DNA from 2 places in the Agarivorans sp. MS3-6 genome. Region 2 is predicted to be linked to the other one. Evidence: predicted binding sites of a transcription regulator. Region 2 holds the regulator's gene; the other holds the start of a gene.

Region 1 (8,707 bases), 1.0 Mb from region 2:
CAGCAGCGTTTAGAAGGGTATACGCAAGCGATGGAGCATGCTGGTTTACCGGTCAAGCTTGCGTTAATTGAGCAAGGTGATTTTACTGAAAAAGGTGGTTTTGAGGCGGTACAACGTTTATTGGCCAACAAAAGGCAATATACGGCCATTTTTGCGGCAAATGACTTAACCGCATTTGGTGCTATGCAGGCGCTATATCAAGCAAAACGACCGGTACCAGAACGCATTTCGGTGATTGGGTTTGACGATGTGCCTAGTGCAGCATTCTTTATCCCACCATTAACCACGGTTCGCCAACCTATTTTCGATACCGGGTATGCGGCGGCATTAACGATGTTAGATATGCTTAATGGTGGTGATAGCAATAGCTTTAGGCTTCCTCCCGTTGAGTTAGTTAAACGCGAAACCACCAAGCCACATATTTAGCTTATTGCTTTATCATTTTACTGCCTAAGTCGTTTATAATTGGCGGCTTAGGCAGAATAGTAGAATGCGTATGAAAACCAATCTTATTACCCGTGCGGGCTGGCATAAATTAGACAAAGAGCTTAAATATCTTTGGAAAGTAAAACGCCCAGAAGTCACCCAAGCGGTATCTGAAGCGGCCGCCTTGGGCGATCGTTCAGAGAATGCTGAATACAAAGAAGGTAAGCGTGAACTACGCCGGATTGATTCTCGCTTACGTTTTTTAAATAAACGCCTAGACGCCTTAGAGATTGTTGATCATTACCCTCAGCAAAATGGCAAAGTGTTCTTTGGCGCTTGGGTAGAGCTGGAAAACGAAGCGGGTGAGGTAGTGCAATATCGCATCGTGGGTACCGATGAAATAGATCCCAAGCTTGGCTACATAACGATAGACTCACCCATGGCTAGAGCTTTGATTGGCAAGCAAGTCGATGATGATGTATTTGTGACAACGCCAACGGGGCTTAAAGAGTGGTGGGTAACGGCGATTCAATACACGCCTTTCAAGGCTAAACCAGCCTGCTAATTGATTACTAGCCCTACCATTTAAACTGACGCCATAAGGCCGATGGTGGACCTTACATTATCTTTAGCTTGTTAATCGTGGTTCGCTTTAGCGTCAATCTCATACTTAGCCGTATACTCAGCGATAGGCATATAATTTCCCCTTATTGAAATTAATTCACTTTATGTTATCAACAACATGAAGCTGGTTGACTTAAATTAACACAGAGTTACTATCTAGCGGTATAGACGTCTATCAGTCTTTAATGGAGAAGGTAATGGGATTTCACCACGCACAACAGATCGAAACACTCAATCAAAGCTTAAGTGAGCTTAATCGCGATATTAATGTGTCGTTTGAATTTTTCCCGCCGACTACCGAAAGCATGGAGCAAACTTTGTGGGCGTCCATCGAACGCTTGCAAACCTTGAAGCCAAAATTTGTATCCGTCACTTATGGTGCTAATTCTGGCACCCGTAACCGAACCCATAATGTGATTAAAGCGATCAAAGACCGAACCGGTTTAGCTGCAGCCCCACATTTAACCTGTATCGACTCAAGGCCTGATGAGCTGCGTCAAATTGCTCGGGATTACTGGAATAGTGGTATTCGTAACATCGTCGCTTTAAGGGGTGATTTACCGCAAGGTTCTGCAAAGCCTGCGATGTATGCTAGCGATTTAGTCAGCTTGCTTAAACAAGAGGCTGATTTTGATATTTCAGTGGCCGCTTATCCTGAAGTGCATCCGGAAGCCAAAAGTGCCCAAGCGGATTTGTTGGCCTTAAAACGTAAGATGGACGCCGGAGCAAACCAAGCTATTACGCAGTTTTTCTTTGATGTTGAAAGCTATTTACGTTTTCGTGACCGTTGCGCAGCGGTGGGCATAGAAGGTGAAATTATTCCCGGTATTTTGCCGGTGTCAAATTACAACACCTTAAAGAAGTTTGCTTCTTTTGCTAATGTAAAGGTACCGCAGTGGTTACATGGCCAATTTGCTGGTTTGGACAATGACCAAACTACCCGCAATTTGGTGGGCGCTAGTGTGGCGATTGAGATGGTTAAGGTGTTATCACGAGAAGGGGTAAAAGACTTTCATTTTTATACCTTGAACCGTTCTGAACTTTCCTATGCAATTTGTCATACTCTGGGGGTTCGTCCAGCGGAAACGGTGCCTGCTTAGTTGTTAATTCTACTAAACCTTATAAAAGCCTAGCAATGCTAGGTTTTTGTACCTGTAGTTGATTGGCAATAAATTATGATTACTTCCTAACAAACTGTTGGACACAAGCTTGTTAGGGCATTCACTTGTTCAAAGGTGTTTCCGATTAGCGGGAGTATGGAACAGTTGGAGTTAACGTCCAATTAGGGTTCAATTTTCACAATAGCTGATTTAGCCCCAATTATAATTTCAGCTCCAGACTGAAAAATAAATGACCAAAGCCAGCTATCATCTGGTGCTTTATCAACCCAGAATTGACCATCGCACCAATCATCACCTGATATAAAACCAAAACTTTCTAAGCAATCATCTTCTGTGAAAGGTATTTCAGAATCTCTTGGCTTAAATTCAAACTGAGATACATTCGATATATTTAGAACAATGAAATTAGGTTGATTTTGATTTACCCAATTTCCAGCACCTCTTTTCCACTTAAGAATAACTGATTGATTTTCAATCATATAATTTATCTCGATGAAATCAAAATCGTTATGAAGATCATAATCGATAGAATTGTATTTTAGATAAGTACTCTGAGACCATGAAAAGTTTTCCGAAATCATCCTTGAACCCTAGACATAATGCTCCCCCGGTGAAAGTGCCGACCTCCTGCGTTTATCGTGGGGTAGTCAAACTAGAGCCACACTGTTAGATGCAAAGTCATAACAGAACAGGAGATCGACATGGCTACATCTAGCACGTTTTTCATAGGACTAGACGTTCACAAAGAAACCACAGATGTCGCTTATTGTGTTGATAACTGGAGAGATGAGCCTGTATTTCATAGCACCATTCCCACCAATATTCGTTCTATCAATAAACTTATCAAAAAATACAAAGACTTGGCTACTCATCTTTGCGTGGTTTATGAAGCTGGGCCGTGTGGGTTTTGGCTTTATCGTCATTTAGTTAAGCACTGTAGTGGTCAACTAAATTTGGCCACCCCGTTATAAGTTCTTTAGTTCGATGATGGACCGCAGTGATAAACGTTCAGTTTTCGACAAGTTTTCCTCTAGAAAGCATTGCAGAAGCACTTAGTAAAACGATTAGTTTTGCTAAGTGTGAAGGCGAGTTTTTAAGGTGTTATTGGACTATCTGCCAAACAAACAATGGGGCATAAATGAGATAGACCGCGAATGCCCAACTACGAATTTAAAGCAAATGAACGTTCTTTATTGTAAACGAGCAATCATATTGCCGACCTTGTTACATGAGCAAGGCGTTTACCCCAGAGCATATTAACCACATGATTACCGCGTAATACCAGTTGTTCTTCAGGATCTGCTGAGTGCTAAACTGGTAACGACCAATCATGGTTAAGCCTACACCCGACAGGGGGCTACTGCCGGTAGATATCGCCCAAGAACTCAGAAACAAAAAGCCCAACTGGCTTGGCTCTGGGTTAAGTGGCAATAGCAAAGGGCTGGCTAAAGAAATACTAATTACCGGATGAATGCCTAACATACAGGCCACTATCATCATTGCTAGCACCACCGCAAAGGTTTGGTGGTTAAAGCTTACATTGTGCAGGCTTAGTGTGTCGGGATAAGCCAACAATAAGGCTTTAATCCCCGCTGAAAATACCCCCGCCGCTAAAAACAAGACGTATTGACTACCTACGTTGGACAGACGGTGAGTGATAAATTGGCGTGCAACCAGTACTTTTGATTTGCCTTTAGAAAAAGCCAGTGCTGCCATCGGAGCTAAGCAAGTTATCATTAAAATAATGCTGAATTCAGGAAAGGCAAAATGCAAGCTGATTACGGTTATCGCGAGCACTAAAGGGATAGTTAAGCTTTCTCGGCGAACCGGATAACCTGCAAAGTTGTCTTTATTGCGCAATGATACTTCGGTGATGGTAAACGCTAAGGCGATTAAGGCCATTAGTGCGCCCGGTAGTAATACATCTAGCCACTGCATGCCGGGGGCATAAGTTATCGACACTGCAGTGGCAATGAAAAAGGGAGACCACCAAGCGGCGGCGCAAAAGCAACGCATCAATACTTTTTGTTGGGCATTACTCAGTGGTTGTTGTTTGGCCAAGCGATCACCAACGATAAAAACGATAGATAAGTTAATAATGGCGCCAAGTAGGTTGACCCCTAACGCGGTGGTGGCAATACTGCGTTTACCGCTTGGTAAGGGGTCTTGTTGATTTTCGGGGTTAGCCAGAGCCAGGAATGATACCGCGCTAAACATCGCAAGTAAGGGCAAGTTAATAGATAGAATGTCTGTTGCGCTTAACCAAGTATCTTGGCTTGCCGCAAATACTAACAATGCGATGCCTATTGTCAGTAAGCAGCCTGCTTGAACTCTAATGGGGCGACTGAGTTGGGGGAGATAAACGACCGCAGCTCCCCAAGCGACTATCGTAGCGAAGCCAATACCGATAAGGCCAAAGGCGTACAGCAGATAGAGCAATAACGAGGCGAGAAACAACCATCCCTTAAATTGTTGCATTGAAGACATCCTAACTATCAATGAGCCATTTGGCTAAATGGCATTGTTGCGCAAGACCATGCTAATTTTATAGCCTTGTGCTGTATTTTACCTAGTTTAAAAACGAACAACCCCGCAAGAGCGGGGTTGTTTACACTTAAGTGAGTACTGGCTTAACCTGTATTACGCATACCCGCTGCGATACCGGCAATGCTCACCATTAAGGCTTGGTCAACCACTGGGCATAACTCTTCACTGGCACGAGAACGATTCAGTAGCTCTACCTGCAGTACATGTAGTGGGTCAATGTAAGGGTTACGCAAGTTAATCGATTCAACAACCCAAGCTTGGTTTGCTAATAAGCGATGCTCAGGTGCTAATGACAAAATTGCCGCTCGAGATCTTTCTAGATCCGCGCGCAGTTTCTCACCTAGTACCTGTAGCTCAGGTTCTACTAAACGGTCATCATAGATTTTTGATAGCCAGGTATCCGCTTTCATGAAGACCATTTCAAGCATTGCTAAGCGATTATCAAAAAATGGCCAGGTGCGCATCTCTTGAAGTAAATCGGCTTTGCCTTGCTCAATCAGGCTTTCAAAGGCCGAACCACTACCTAACCATGCTGGTAGCAATAAGCGGTTTTGGCTCCATGAGAAAATCCAAGGAATTGCGCGCAGGCTTTCTACACCGCCATCTTGGCGACGTTTAGCTGGGCGACTCCCTAAGGGTAACTTGGCCAACTCTCGCTCAGGTGTTGCCGAGCGGAAGTAAGGTACAAAGTCTTCTTCGCCCCACACTACGCCGCGGTAGGCATCACACGAATTTTCAGCGATTTGATCCATTACTTCTCGCCATTCTTGCTTTGGCTCAACTGGTGGCACTAAGTTGGCTTCAAGCACAGCACTGGCGTATAAATTTAAGCTGTCTAAAGCGACTTTAGGCAAACCGAATTTGAAACGGATCATTTCACCTTGCTCGGTCACACGTAAGCCACCTTTTAAAGAGCCCGGTGGTTGCGAGAGTAAGGCCGCATGCGCAGGAGCGCCGCCACGACCAATCGTACCGCCACGTCCATGGAACAAGGTAAGATTTACTTGGTGTCCTTCACAGATCGACACTAGAGCCTCTTGAGCACGATATTGTGCCCATGATGCTGCTAATACGCCGGCGTCTTTGGCTGAATCTGAATAGCCAATCATGACATGTTGCTGACCCGAGATGTAGCCACGGTACCAGTCTACCGACAATAGCTTACTCATGGTGGCTGGTGCGTTATTCAAATCATCTAAGGTTTCAAATAATGGCGCGACCGGTAAGCGGAAGGGGCAACCCGCTTCTTGTAATAACAGTTGCACTGCTAATACGTCAGATGGCTCACTCGCCATCGAAATGATGTAGATACCGAGTGCTTCGCGTTCTTGTTTAGCAATAATGGCGCAAGTATCCAGAACTTCCTGTACTGCTTCACTGGGCTCCCAATCGCGAGGGAATAAGGGACGCTTAGAGTTTAATTCTTGTAATAAGAAATGCTGTTTGTCGGTTTCGTTCCAGTGGGCATAGTCACCCATGCCTAGGTAACGGGTGATTTCAGAAAACACTTCTTCGTGGCGACCACTATCTTGGCGAATGTCCAAGCGCAGTAAGTTAATACCAAAGCAAGCAATACGGCGCAGTAGGTCAAGCAAGGTACCATCGGCAATAATGCCCATGCCACAATCTTGTAGCGAGTAGTAACAAAGCTCTAGCGGCTCACGTAATTGCTCGGTATTGGTAATAATATCGCGCGCTTCGGTATATTGGCCTTTTAATTTAGCAGTGAGGTAATCATGGGTTTCTTGTAGCTCGCTGCGCAACACTTTTAATAGTGCACGATAAGGTTCGCTCTGATCGCCGGTTTGTTCTAATAGCGCTTCATTGGCGTCACTCATCGACAGCTCACTAACTAAAATTTGTATTTCTTTTAAATACAAATCTACCGCTACCCAGCGGCTTGAAAGCAACACTTCTTCGGTAACCTTAGCGGTAACAAACGGGTTGCCATCACGGTCGCCGCCCATCCAGGATGAAAACACGACAGGAGCGCAGTCTAGTGCTAAGCGCATATCAAAATGTTTAGCGAGCTTTTTGTCTAGCTGGCGAACAAATTCTGGTACTGCTTGCCATAGTGAGTTCTCGATAACCGCGAAGCCCCATTTAGCTTCATCGACCGGAGTCGGGCGTTGTTGACGGATTTCGTCGGTGTGCCAAGCTTGGTTAATCAATTGTTCCAAGCGGCCTAGTAAGTTTTCACGCTCACGCTCTGGTAAGTCGAGCTCTAACCAATCTAAACAGTTATTAATACTCACGTGTTTATTGATTAAGGTACGACGCGTTACCTCGGTTGGGTGAGCAGTTAATACCAATTCGATATTAAGCTGGGCTACCGCATGGTGAATCTCAGCTTCACTGAGGTTTTCTTGTTTTAGCTTTTGGAATACCAAGTCAATCGGATCTTGAGCGCAAGTGCTACCTTCGCAATTTCTCGATACCGTATGAAATTGCTCGGCAATATTGGCCAAGTTGAGAAACTGACTAAATGCACGAGTAACCGGCAGTAGTTCGTCATCGCTAAGATTACGCAATAGTTCTAATAGCTGCTCTCGAGCTTGGTCGTCATTATTGCGAGAGGCTTTAGCTAGCTGGCGAATCGTCTCTACTTTCTCTAAGAACGCTTCACCCATATGGCTTTTGATCGTATTTCCAAGCAGTTGTCCGAGTAAGTTTACGTTTCCTCGTAACGACGCGTTGATTTCCTGAGGCATATTCTGGCTCATTCTTATTCCTTCACTGATTGCGTTTGCTAGCGTTTATTGAAATTTTTTTACTAAATCATCCAAGTCTACGACCCAAAACATACCTAAGGCCAGCCATATAGTCAAAAAACCTGTAATTAAATTACAGAGAATCAGGCTTGGATTGAGATAACTCTACACACTACTGATAGAGTATTGCTGTAAAAGAGTGTACTGCAAATTATCATTTTATATTGTATGTGGTGACGCCGACACCAAATAATAAATAAAAATTCATTATTATTGCATAAAGAATTGCTTGTGGTATGCTCCGCTTATACTAGAAGCGCGGTGTTTTTGTTACTGCTTAAAAAGTGACTTTTTGTTCAGCTAATGAGTGAAAAACGCTTCTAAAAAAACTAATATGCCATCGATTTCAAGGAAACAGGAAACAATGTTAAAGGCTGCAATTATCGGAGCAAGTGGTTATACCGGTGCTGAGTTGGCGGGCTATGTGAGTCGACACCCCAAATTGGCGCTTGCTGGTTTGTTTGTCTCAGAACGTAGCTTAGACGCAGGCAAGGCCTTATCTAGCTTGCACGGTAAACTCCGAGGTGTAGTTGATGCCCCAGTTCAGCCGCTAATAGTGGCTGATATTGCCAGCACTTTTGCCGATATTGACATTGTATTACTCGCCACCGCCCACGAAGTGAGTCATGACTTAGCGAGTGCCTTATTAGGCGCTGGCTGTCAGGTATTCGATTTATCGGGTGCCTTCCGAGTTGAAAGTGCGGAATTTTACGAAAAATACTATGGGTTTACTCATCAATTTCCCGAGTTATTGGAACAAGCGGTATACGGTTTAGCTGAATGGAATGCCGAGCAAATCAAGCTCACGGATTTGGTCGCAGTGGCCGGTTGTTATCCAACCGCCTCGTTAACAGCGCTAAAGCCTTTGGCAGAAGCAGGCTTGATTGACACAAACAGTAAAGCCATTATTAATGCAACCAGTGGTGTGAGTGGTGCAGGGCGTAAAGCCTCATTCGGCAGTTCGTTCTGCGAAGTCAGTTTAAGTCCTTATGGCGTATTTAATCATCGTCATCAACCAGAGATTGCCACTCATTTAGGCCATCCGGTTATTTTTACTCCACATTTAGGTAATTTTAAACGAGGTATTCTGGCCACCATTAATGTTTGTTTAAAAGCGGGTACGACTGAAGAGCAAGTTAATCAGGCTTACCAACAAGCCTACGCTGGGCAAAATATTGTTCGCCTGTTAGATGGCGAATGGCCTTCTATTAGTAACGT
Region 2 (8,707 bases):
TTGATGTTGGTATATGTCCGACCGCCTTACAGTGCAAAGCACTGGGCTCAATCAGACTAAGCGATAGGCTTAGTTTCTCCCGGTGACAACGGTGACTTACTTTGCTGATTCGCATAGTAACGATTGATTAGAAAACAAGACATAGAAGCGATGGCTATGCCGAGCATGTCTGCCGAGGCGTCGATAAGGTCAAACGTGCGATGCGGTATAAATGCTTGGCTGAGCTCTTCACCAAGGGCAAATATAGTCACCAAAATAGCTCCCCAATAAAGCCGAACACTCGCAATGGCTAAAACGCGAAACTTCAGGGCGATCACCAAGATAAACGTGAGTGTGCCAAAAAGGCAAAAGTGGCCTAATTTGTCGCCATAAGGAAACGAGGCTACAAAGTTAAAAAACACGCTAGAGCCGCCAGTATTCGCTAAATAAATAACCCACAAAATAAAGCCAAGAAAGACTGCTGCGAATACAGTGGCCAGTTTATTCATAATCAATCGCTAAAGAACAAGAAGACTTGCAAAGCAATATAACAGGCCGTTCAACTTGAGATAAGCGAATGATGCTGAATCATAGAGACTGCGTTAACCGGGTTAACAAGGTGGTGGTTGTCAGTGTCATCATATTCAGTCAAATGGTAGACTGCTCCCTTATTTTGTTTAGTGTTTAAAGGTAATGTGATGAACCCAATTATTGCAATGTTGAAAGAGAACAATATTAGTGACCAACAGATCGGCGAGGTGTTTCAAGCGCTGACAGACAATCCTCTTGCAGCAATGGCAACGATCTCTCAGTTGGGCTTACCTCAAGAAAAACTTCAACTTATGCTCGGCCAGGTGATGCAAAACCCCGCTTTGATTAAAGAAGCGGTAAACGAGTTAGGTTTAGATTTCTCGAAAGTTGAAGCCGCCAAAGAGCAGCTTCAGAAGTAAGTTTCATTGCTAGATAATCTGCAAGGGGCGTTTAGCGGTTATATATTACAGTCTTATCAGCCCGTTTTATCTTTAGCGTTGTAGATTGCTCGCTTAAGCCGAATCGACAACCCTTGGCTAGTTCTGTTGGTGTCAATGTTGCTGTGGCTGGCCGCACGATTAGCTAAAGCACTTGAGCCCTAAAAGCGTTCGACCACCGTTAAACAGCCTTGCTTAGACTGACGAAGCGGTGCTGCTGTAACCGAGGTTTTTCTATGTCATTTGAGTTACTAGGCTTGTGTAGTGCGCTGTTGAAAAGTGTTGCTGAACAAGGTTATACAAAACCAACACCGATCCAACTCGAAGCGATTCCGGCGGTACTGAGTCAACGTGATGTTATGGCGGTGGCACAAACGGGTACCGGTAAAACAGCGGGTTTTATCCTACCGATGGTACAGTTGTTATCTGGCGCTGCTAGCCCGAAGGCTAGCTCGGTTCGTGCACTTGTTATTACTCCCACTCGAGAACTTGCCACTCAAGTGCTCATGAATGTACAAAACTACAGCCGTCATATGAATATTCAATCAGCGGCGGTGATGGGGGGGGTGAGGATAGAACCGCAAATAACACAGTTGCAAGCGGGTGTAGATATCTTGGTTGCCACCCCTGGCCGTTTGATTGATCTATACAAGCAGCAAGCGATTCGCTTCGATCAGCTTGAGATCTTGGTGTTAGATGAAGCCGACCGTATGCTGGACTTAGGGTTTATCGACGAGATGAGCTACCTCCAAAGTGTACTGCCTAGCAAACGTCAAACCTTGATGTTTTCAGCGACCTTTTCAAAACAGATCAAATCGCTGGCGAGCGGTATGCTCAATAATCCGCTGTTGATTGAAGTTGCCGCCGCAAACAGCACGGTTGATTCGGTTAAGCAGCGTCTCCATCCGGTAGATAAAGCGCGTAAAAGTGAGCTGCTGATTCATCTTATTAAGCGTAATAATTGGCCTCAAGTGTTGGTGTTTAGTCGTACTAAACTGGGTGCTGACAGTTTAGCCTCTCAGCTTGAAACGGCTGGCATTAGTGCCGCTTCTATCCATGCTAACCGAACCCAACACGCTCGTACATTAGCTTTAGAAGGGTTTAGAGACGGCAGTGTTGCAGTGTTAGTTGCTACTGATATTGCTTCTCGAGGTATAGATGTTAGTCAACTGTCTTGTGTGATTAACGTCGATCTGCCCTATGTAGCAGAAGACTATGTGCACCGAATTGGTCGTACTGGTCGAGCTGGCAGCTTTGGTTTAGCGGTTTCACTGTTTAGTGAGGATGAAACTAAACAGTTGAGAGCAATAGAGCGCTTAACGGGCCTGAAGTTCAAACATGACATTGTCCCTGGCTTTGCGCCCAAGCCCAAACCGAAGCAAGCCGTGAATATATCGGATGATGATGACGAATATGGCAATTTTGAGCCAGACCCAGAACCGCAAGGCCGAGCTAAAGGGCGAGGAAGTCGTCAGCCCAAGGTGGCTAATCGCAGTGGCAAAAAACGACCGCGCAATAAATGACAACAAGCAGATTAAAGAAAGCAGCCGTAGTCTTAAGACTAAATTCATTGGCATGCAGTTAAAGCAAAGCCGCTCTAACAGCGGCTTTTTCTAATCTTCTTTATTGAGTTCTGCTAGGGCGGCCTTTTCTAAGGCCGGATCTGGCTTATCTTTTTGTAAGTCGGCATCATCGGGCAGAGGCTGACCAGTATAGGCATGTAAAAAAGCTTCGCAAAGCAATTCGCTATTGGTGGCGTGACGCAAGTTATTAATTTGTCTGCGGGTACGTTCATCAGTCAATATCTTTAATACCTTAAGAGGTATAGATACTGTGATTTTCTTAACTTGTTCGCTTTTTTTACCGTGTTCAGCGTAAGGGCTGATCCACTCACCGTTCCATTCTGTCGACATACTACAATACACACTAAACCAAAGAGACCCTATTGTAACGGGGGAAAAGCCACTTAGCAATCCAACAGCAAAGACATTTAGACGTCTAGAAGTGTTGACGTCTTTTTTGCTGGTGGTAAAGTGGCAGGATAAATTGAGGGAGTAAATCAGCAAATGTCTTTAAAAGATCTTCAAGCAGCCACCATAGCAGTGCGCAGCGGTATTGAAAGTGATAGCCAGCACGGCGCAGTAGTTCCGCCCATTTATTTGTCGAGCAACTACAGCTTTGCTGATTTTAACCAGAAACGCCAATTTGATTACAGCCGCTCAGGCAACCCTACACGCCACATTTTGGCCGAAGCCATTGCCAATTTAGAGCATGGCGCGGGCGCGGTCATTACCAATACCGGTATGTCGGCGATTAACTTGGTTACAGCCTTATTAGAGCCGGGTGATTTACTGATTGCTCCTCATGATTGCTACGGCGGCAGTTACCGCTTATTTGATAGTCTGGCTAAGAAAAGTGCTTTTGAAGTGGCTTTTGTAGATCAAAATGATTGGTCAGCACTGGCTGAGCTATTAACCAAAAAACCTAAAATTGTTTGGCTAGAAACGCCAAGTAATCCTTTATTGCGAATTGTTGATATTAAGACTATTGCCGAGCAAGCTCATGCTGTGGGGGCCTTGGTGGTGGTAGATAACACCTTCTTATCGCCAGCCCTGCAAACCCCTATTTTGTTAGGCGCAGATATTGTGGTGCATTCGGCCACTAAATACATAAATGGCCACTCTGACGTGGTGGCCGGAATGGTCGTAGCGGCCACTGATGAGTTAGCCGAGCAGCTAGCTTGGTGGGCGAATTGTTTGGGCTTAACTGGCTCTGCCTTTGATTCCTATCTCACTTTGCGCGGCTTACGGACTCTCAAGGCCAGAATGAATGTCCATCAGGAAAATGCACAAGCCATTGTGGCGTGTTTGCAGCAGCAAAGCGCTGTGGGCAACATTTATTATCCTGGTTTACCTGAGCACCCGGGCCATGCGCTAGCGCAAAGCCAGCAGCGTGGTTTTGGTGCTATGTTGAGTTTTGAATTGGCTTTAGATGAGAGCCAAATGGTGAAATTTTTGAAAGCGTTGCAGCTGTTTTCCTTGGCCGAGTCGTTAGGTGGAGTAGAGAGTTTAATCGCCCACCCTGCGACCATGACACATGCTGCCATGTCGAGTGACGCCTTGGCAGAGGCAGGGATTTCTAATCAGCTATTACGCGTGTCGGTGGGTTTAGAAGACGCCCAAGATTTAGTTAATGACTTACAGCAGGCCTTTGCCAAACTTTAAGTTTGGCTAAAAGTTGTAGAGAGGTATTCAGTGTCAGTAAATAGGCATGTTCATAAATTTGGCGGTAGCAGTTTGGCCGATGCGGGTTGTTTTAAGCGCGTTGCCAATATTGTTGCTGAACATTCTCAGCCCCATGATCTTATTGTTGTGTCAGCAGCCGGTAAAACGACTAATCGTTTACTGAAGATCATTGAGCTAGCCAAGCAAGCAGATGATGCTACTGGCGAGGCACTAAAAGGGCTTATTGAGTTTCAATCTAAGTTAGTTAATGAGTTATTAACGGAGCAAAAGGCCAAGCAAATTGTCAGCGCTTTAGATCTTGAGCATCATCAAATTGCCAGTGTATTAGAGGGCGAGCTCAGTACCTTTAATATTAACCAGCTGTTGTCTTTTGGCGAACGCTGGTCAGCCCGTTTGTTAGCTGCATTGCTCAGCGAATTAGACTGCCAAGCCGAATGGTTAGATTCTCGAGAATTTTTTAAAGCGGAATTATCAGCTCAGCCTCAAGTTGATGTTGAACAAAGTGCGCCATTATTAGCACAGTGCTTAGCGGCTAAATCGGCTTGTAGAATAGTCGTTACCGGCTTCATTTGTAGCGATAGCCAAGGGCGTACTGTAACCTTAGGGCGCAATGGCAGTGATTATTCGGCTACTGAACTCGCCGCTTTGGCTGATGCCATCTCTACCACTATTTGGAGTGATGTGGCCGGTATTTACAGCGCTGACCCGCGCCTAGTAAAGGATGCGCAGCTGTTAGAACAGTTGGCTTTGAATGAAGCCTCTGAACTGTCTCGCATTGGTAGCTCGGTGTTACATGCGCGAACGTTAGAGCCCTTGGCTCGTTCTAGACAAAAAGTGAATCTGCGCTGTAGCTATGCTCCGAAAGATGGGCAAACCCTTATCTATCGCAAAGGTATAAAAAGTAACGCGGCTAAAATTGTCACCTCAGTAGACGATATCGTGTTACTTGAGCTGACTTTTAAGCAAGATTTTAGTCGCCATGCTACTGGTTTATTAGCAGAGCTAGCAAAGAATCATTTGGCTCCAGCTACTCGCCACAAGCATAGTGAAACGGGCTCTTTACGCATGGCCTATACCCGCGAGTTAGTGGATGAAGCCTTAACACGCATTGATCACTTGGCTGCCCAGTTTCAGGTGCAGCGAGTAGAGCGCAGCGAAGGCTATTGTTTGGTGGCATTGGTTGGCGCAGGTGTCTGTGATAACCCGCAGCAGTGTTACCAATTTTTTCAGCAGTTAGCTGAGCAGCCTCTCGAGTTTATTCATTCGAGTGCCGATAAGTTGAGCTTGTGTGCGGTAGTTCGAAAAATCACTTTAGAGCCCTTGCTTAAAGAGTTGCACACCAACTTGTTTAAACAAAAACGTAAGCTAGGTTTAGTGGTATTTGGTAAAGGCAACATAGGTAGCCAATGGCTAAGTTTGTTTGCTGAGCAAAAAGCAGAATTAGAGCAGCGCTACCCATTAAGTTTGAGTCTAGCCGGCGTGTTTTCTAGCCAACGTGGTCAATTAGATTTTACAGGCTTAGATGCCAAGCAAGCCTTGACGGGCGAACCAAACCTTACACTGATTTGGCCTGATCTGTTCGATAAGCTTAGCCGCCACCCTTATGATGAACTGGTCGTTTTAGATATTACTGCCAGTGAATCGGTAAGCGCATATTATAGCGAGTTTGCGCGCCGAGGTTTTCATGTGATTACCGCCAATAAACATGCGGGCGCCAGTGAACAAGCAAATTACACAGCCCTTAAAACCAGCTTTGCTGATCACGGTTCACATTGGTTGAGCAATGCCACGGTTGGCGCTGGTTTACCGGTGCAATCTAGTATTCAGCACTTGCGCCAAGCGGGTGATCAGATTCTGGCTATATCGGGGATATTTTCTGGCACCTTGAGCTGGTTGTTCCAACAGTATGATGGCTCAGTGGCCTTTTCTGAGTTGTTGGCGGATGCGCTTAACCAAGGCCTAACAGAACCCGACCCGCGAGAAGATTTATCCGGGAACGACGTGCAACGTAAGCTGCTAATTTTGGCTCGTGAAGCAGGTTTTTCATTAGAGCTTGATGATATTCAACTACAGTCTTTGGTGCCTGAACGTTTAGCGGGCTTAGCGCTTGAAGATTTTCTTGATGCGATGGTGGAGTTAGATGAGCCTATGCTGCAAGCCTACAATGATGCTAAACGACAAGGCAAGGTGATTCGTTTTCTGGCTAAGATAAACCCCCAAGGGAAGGCTGAGGTAGGCTTAGCAAGCATTGATGAGCGACATCCGTTTGCCAACTTAAAGCCTTGTGACAATATTTTTGCCATAGAGAGCCAGTGGTACAAGAAAAACCCCTTGGTCATTCAAGGCCCTGGCGCTGGCAGAGAAGTGACCGCCGGAGCACTGCAAGCAGATTTAGTGAGCTTGTGTAGCGCACTAAGTTAAACAGCGGAATATTTAAAACAAAAAAAGCCTCCATAAAGGAGGCAAAATAAGGGTACAAAAGGGTGTTTAACAAACGTTTGAAGGATAACCTTCGTTCTAGTATTAAAGGCTCTAGACAACCTATCTCAAGAGGGCGGTAATGACACCGCCTTCTTAATGTTACTACTCACACTTGCTTATCATCATCGTTCCGCCAGTTAAGGCATCATTGATTTCAAAGCTGTAAACATAATCACCGGCTTCAGGAATCACAAGACTTGATTCAGTGCCCTCACCGGCGGCAATTGACATTGCTTGCTCTGTTGCAATAACTGCTACGCCTGTAGCCGTTGCAAATTCTGAGCTCCAATCAGCGGCAGCGAACTTGAAACCAAATGATGTGGTCGCAGGTTCAGTGACGACGACTTGGTAAATGTTGTCACCTTTGTAGCTAAATTTGTGACTATCTGGTGTCGCACCAAAGCCATCACCACCATTATAGTTACCGCGGATCCACATCTCTTTATCAAGAGGGCCATTGCCAGCAACGTCAGGTGCGCTGCAGTCAGCTAAAGGACCAGTGCCGATCAAGCTTCCACCATTGCCTTGTTGCGGGCCTTCAGCAGTTGCCGACAGTACTTCAAGGAATAGTGATTCAAAACCCTCGATGTCGATGCTGTAACCACCCGATGCGATATCGATGGTTTCGTTGGTCAGCATATTACGCAGTTGACCATCACTACCAATATCTTCACCGGTGACATCAATAGTAAAGCTGTTAGTACTGGTGTTGTTTAGAAATAGTATGGTGTTGTCTTCATATTGCTTGTGGTCGAAGAACACACTGGCGGCGTCATCATGACTAATAGCGATGCGCTCACCTTTATACAGTGCAGGGTTAGCAGCACGCAGAGTCATCAGAGAGCTGATGTAGTCCCGTAAATCGGCTTGACTGGCGTCTGCGTTAAATACTGCACCGCCTTGCTCGCTGGCTAAACCTTCCACTTTACCACTGTTACGGGCAACGTGATCGTCACAGAGACCTTGGTCAGCACAAGTTGTGTTATCTACTTGGTCTGCAAATCCGGGGACTTCGTCGCCAATTTCTTCACCGTAATACATGGTAATGGGACCAGAATAAGCACTTAAGAAAGCATAAGCTGCTTTATGGCGAGCCCAGTATTCTTGTTGGTTTGGTTGAGCAATGTCGCCACGCTGTAATAAATCACCAAAACGAACTAAGTCATGGTTACCAATAAAACCATTGGGTACGGCGTGGTCTGGGTTGGCTATTTGAGCGTTGAACGCAGCATTTAAATTGGTTGCGTCGCGACCTCCACTGCCATTTTCTTCTACGGCATAGGTTTGAGTAATGCTATAACGCATTGGAAAATCAAAGGCCGAACATACGCCTGGTGCTGCTTCTGGGCCATAACCTTCATCACGAATCTGACTACCGCCACCATCCCAAATCTCAGCAACCATGTAAGCGAGAGGATTAACGCTTTCGCCATTCATGGTGTAAGTGGTTGCTTTTGAGGCATCTTCTACCGATTTACGTATTTCTCCCCATGCGCCAACCGGAACTTGGTAAGCTTGGTCTAAACGCCAGCCATCAATACCTAGTTCAGTGACCCAATAGCTAGCCACTTCTTTGTAGAACTCTAAGGTGTCGTTATCGGTACCCGGGTAACTTACTGGGTTGTCACTACCAGAAGGTGTTAGGCCGTTAGGAGACGGAGTAACACTGCCTTTATGGTGACCAAATACGCCATCAAAAATAACGTACATACCTTTTGCATGTGCTTTATCAACTAATTCTTTAGCTTGCGCTTTGGTACCAAAATTAGGGTCGATTTCAAAGTAGTTACGAGTAAAGTAGCCTGTTGCATCAAGCTTAGAGCTACCCTCTGAGTCAAAAATTGGGGTCATCCAAATCGCATTCATACCTAGGCTTTGAATGTAATCTAATGAGTCAATGATACCTTGAAGATCACCCTTGTGGTGGCTAGTGCCGTAACCATCGTTATAGTCATGGTTAGAGTCACCATCGATGAACGCTTCGGTCATTACTTGGTAAATACGCAGTTCTTTCGCTTTTTCATAAATAGCTGC

What was found. Region 2 encodes MetJ, which represses methionine synthesis genes. Its sites were predicted from a motif close to TAGACGTCTAGACGTCTA; they were not measured.
Region 1: a site for MetJ is predicted at 1,208-1,225, ahead of metF (methylenetetrahydrofolate reductase). Genes of this name have one in related genera too.

The regions. Positions count from the first base shown of each region.
Region 1 is NZ_CM134202.1:1,722,152-1,730,858, reverse strand. Features, by position in the region: gene ACVFI8_RS07815 (substrate-binding domain-containing protein) at 1-426, shown strand, start outside; gene greB (transcription elongation factor GreB) at 497-991, shown strand; gene metF (methylenetetrahydrofolate reductase) at 1,248-2,150, shown strand; gene ACVFI8_RS07800 (hypothetical protein) at 2,333-2,752, opposite strand; gene ACVFI8_RS07795 (hypothetical protein) at 2,873-3,142, shown strand; gene ACVFI8_RS07790 (hypothetical protein) at 3,396-4,649, opposite strand; gene ppc (phosphoenolpyruvate carboxylase) at 4,802-7,441, opposite strand; gene argC (N-acetyl-gamma-glutamyl-phosphate reductase) at 7,854-8,707, shown strand, end outside.
Region 2 is NZ_CM134202.1:2,722,989-2,731,695, forward strand. Features, by position in the region: gene ACVFI8_RS12520 (VanZ family protein) at 57-488, opposite strand; gene ACVFI8_RS12525 (DUF2999 family protein) at 678-929, shown strand; gene ACVFI8_RS12530 (DEAD/DEAH box helicase) at 1,184-2,470, shown strand; gene metJ (met regulon transcriptional regulator MetJ) at 2,561-2,860, opposite strand; gene metB (cystathionine gamma-synthase) at 3,014-4,171, shown strand; gene ACVFI8_RS12545 (bifunctional aspartate kinase/homoserine dehydrogenase II) at 4,202-6,613, shown strand; gene ACVFI8_RS12550 (alpha-amylase family glycosyl hydrolase) at 6,776-8,707, opposite strand, start outside.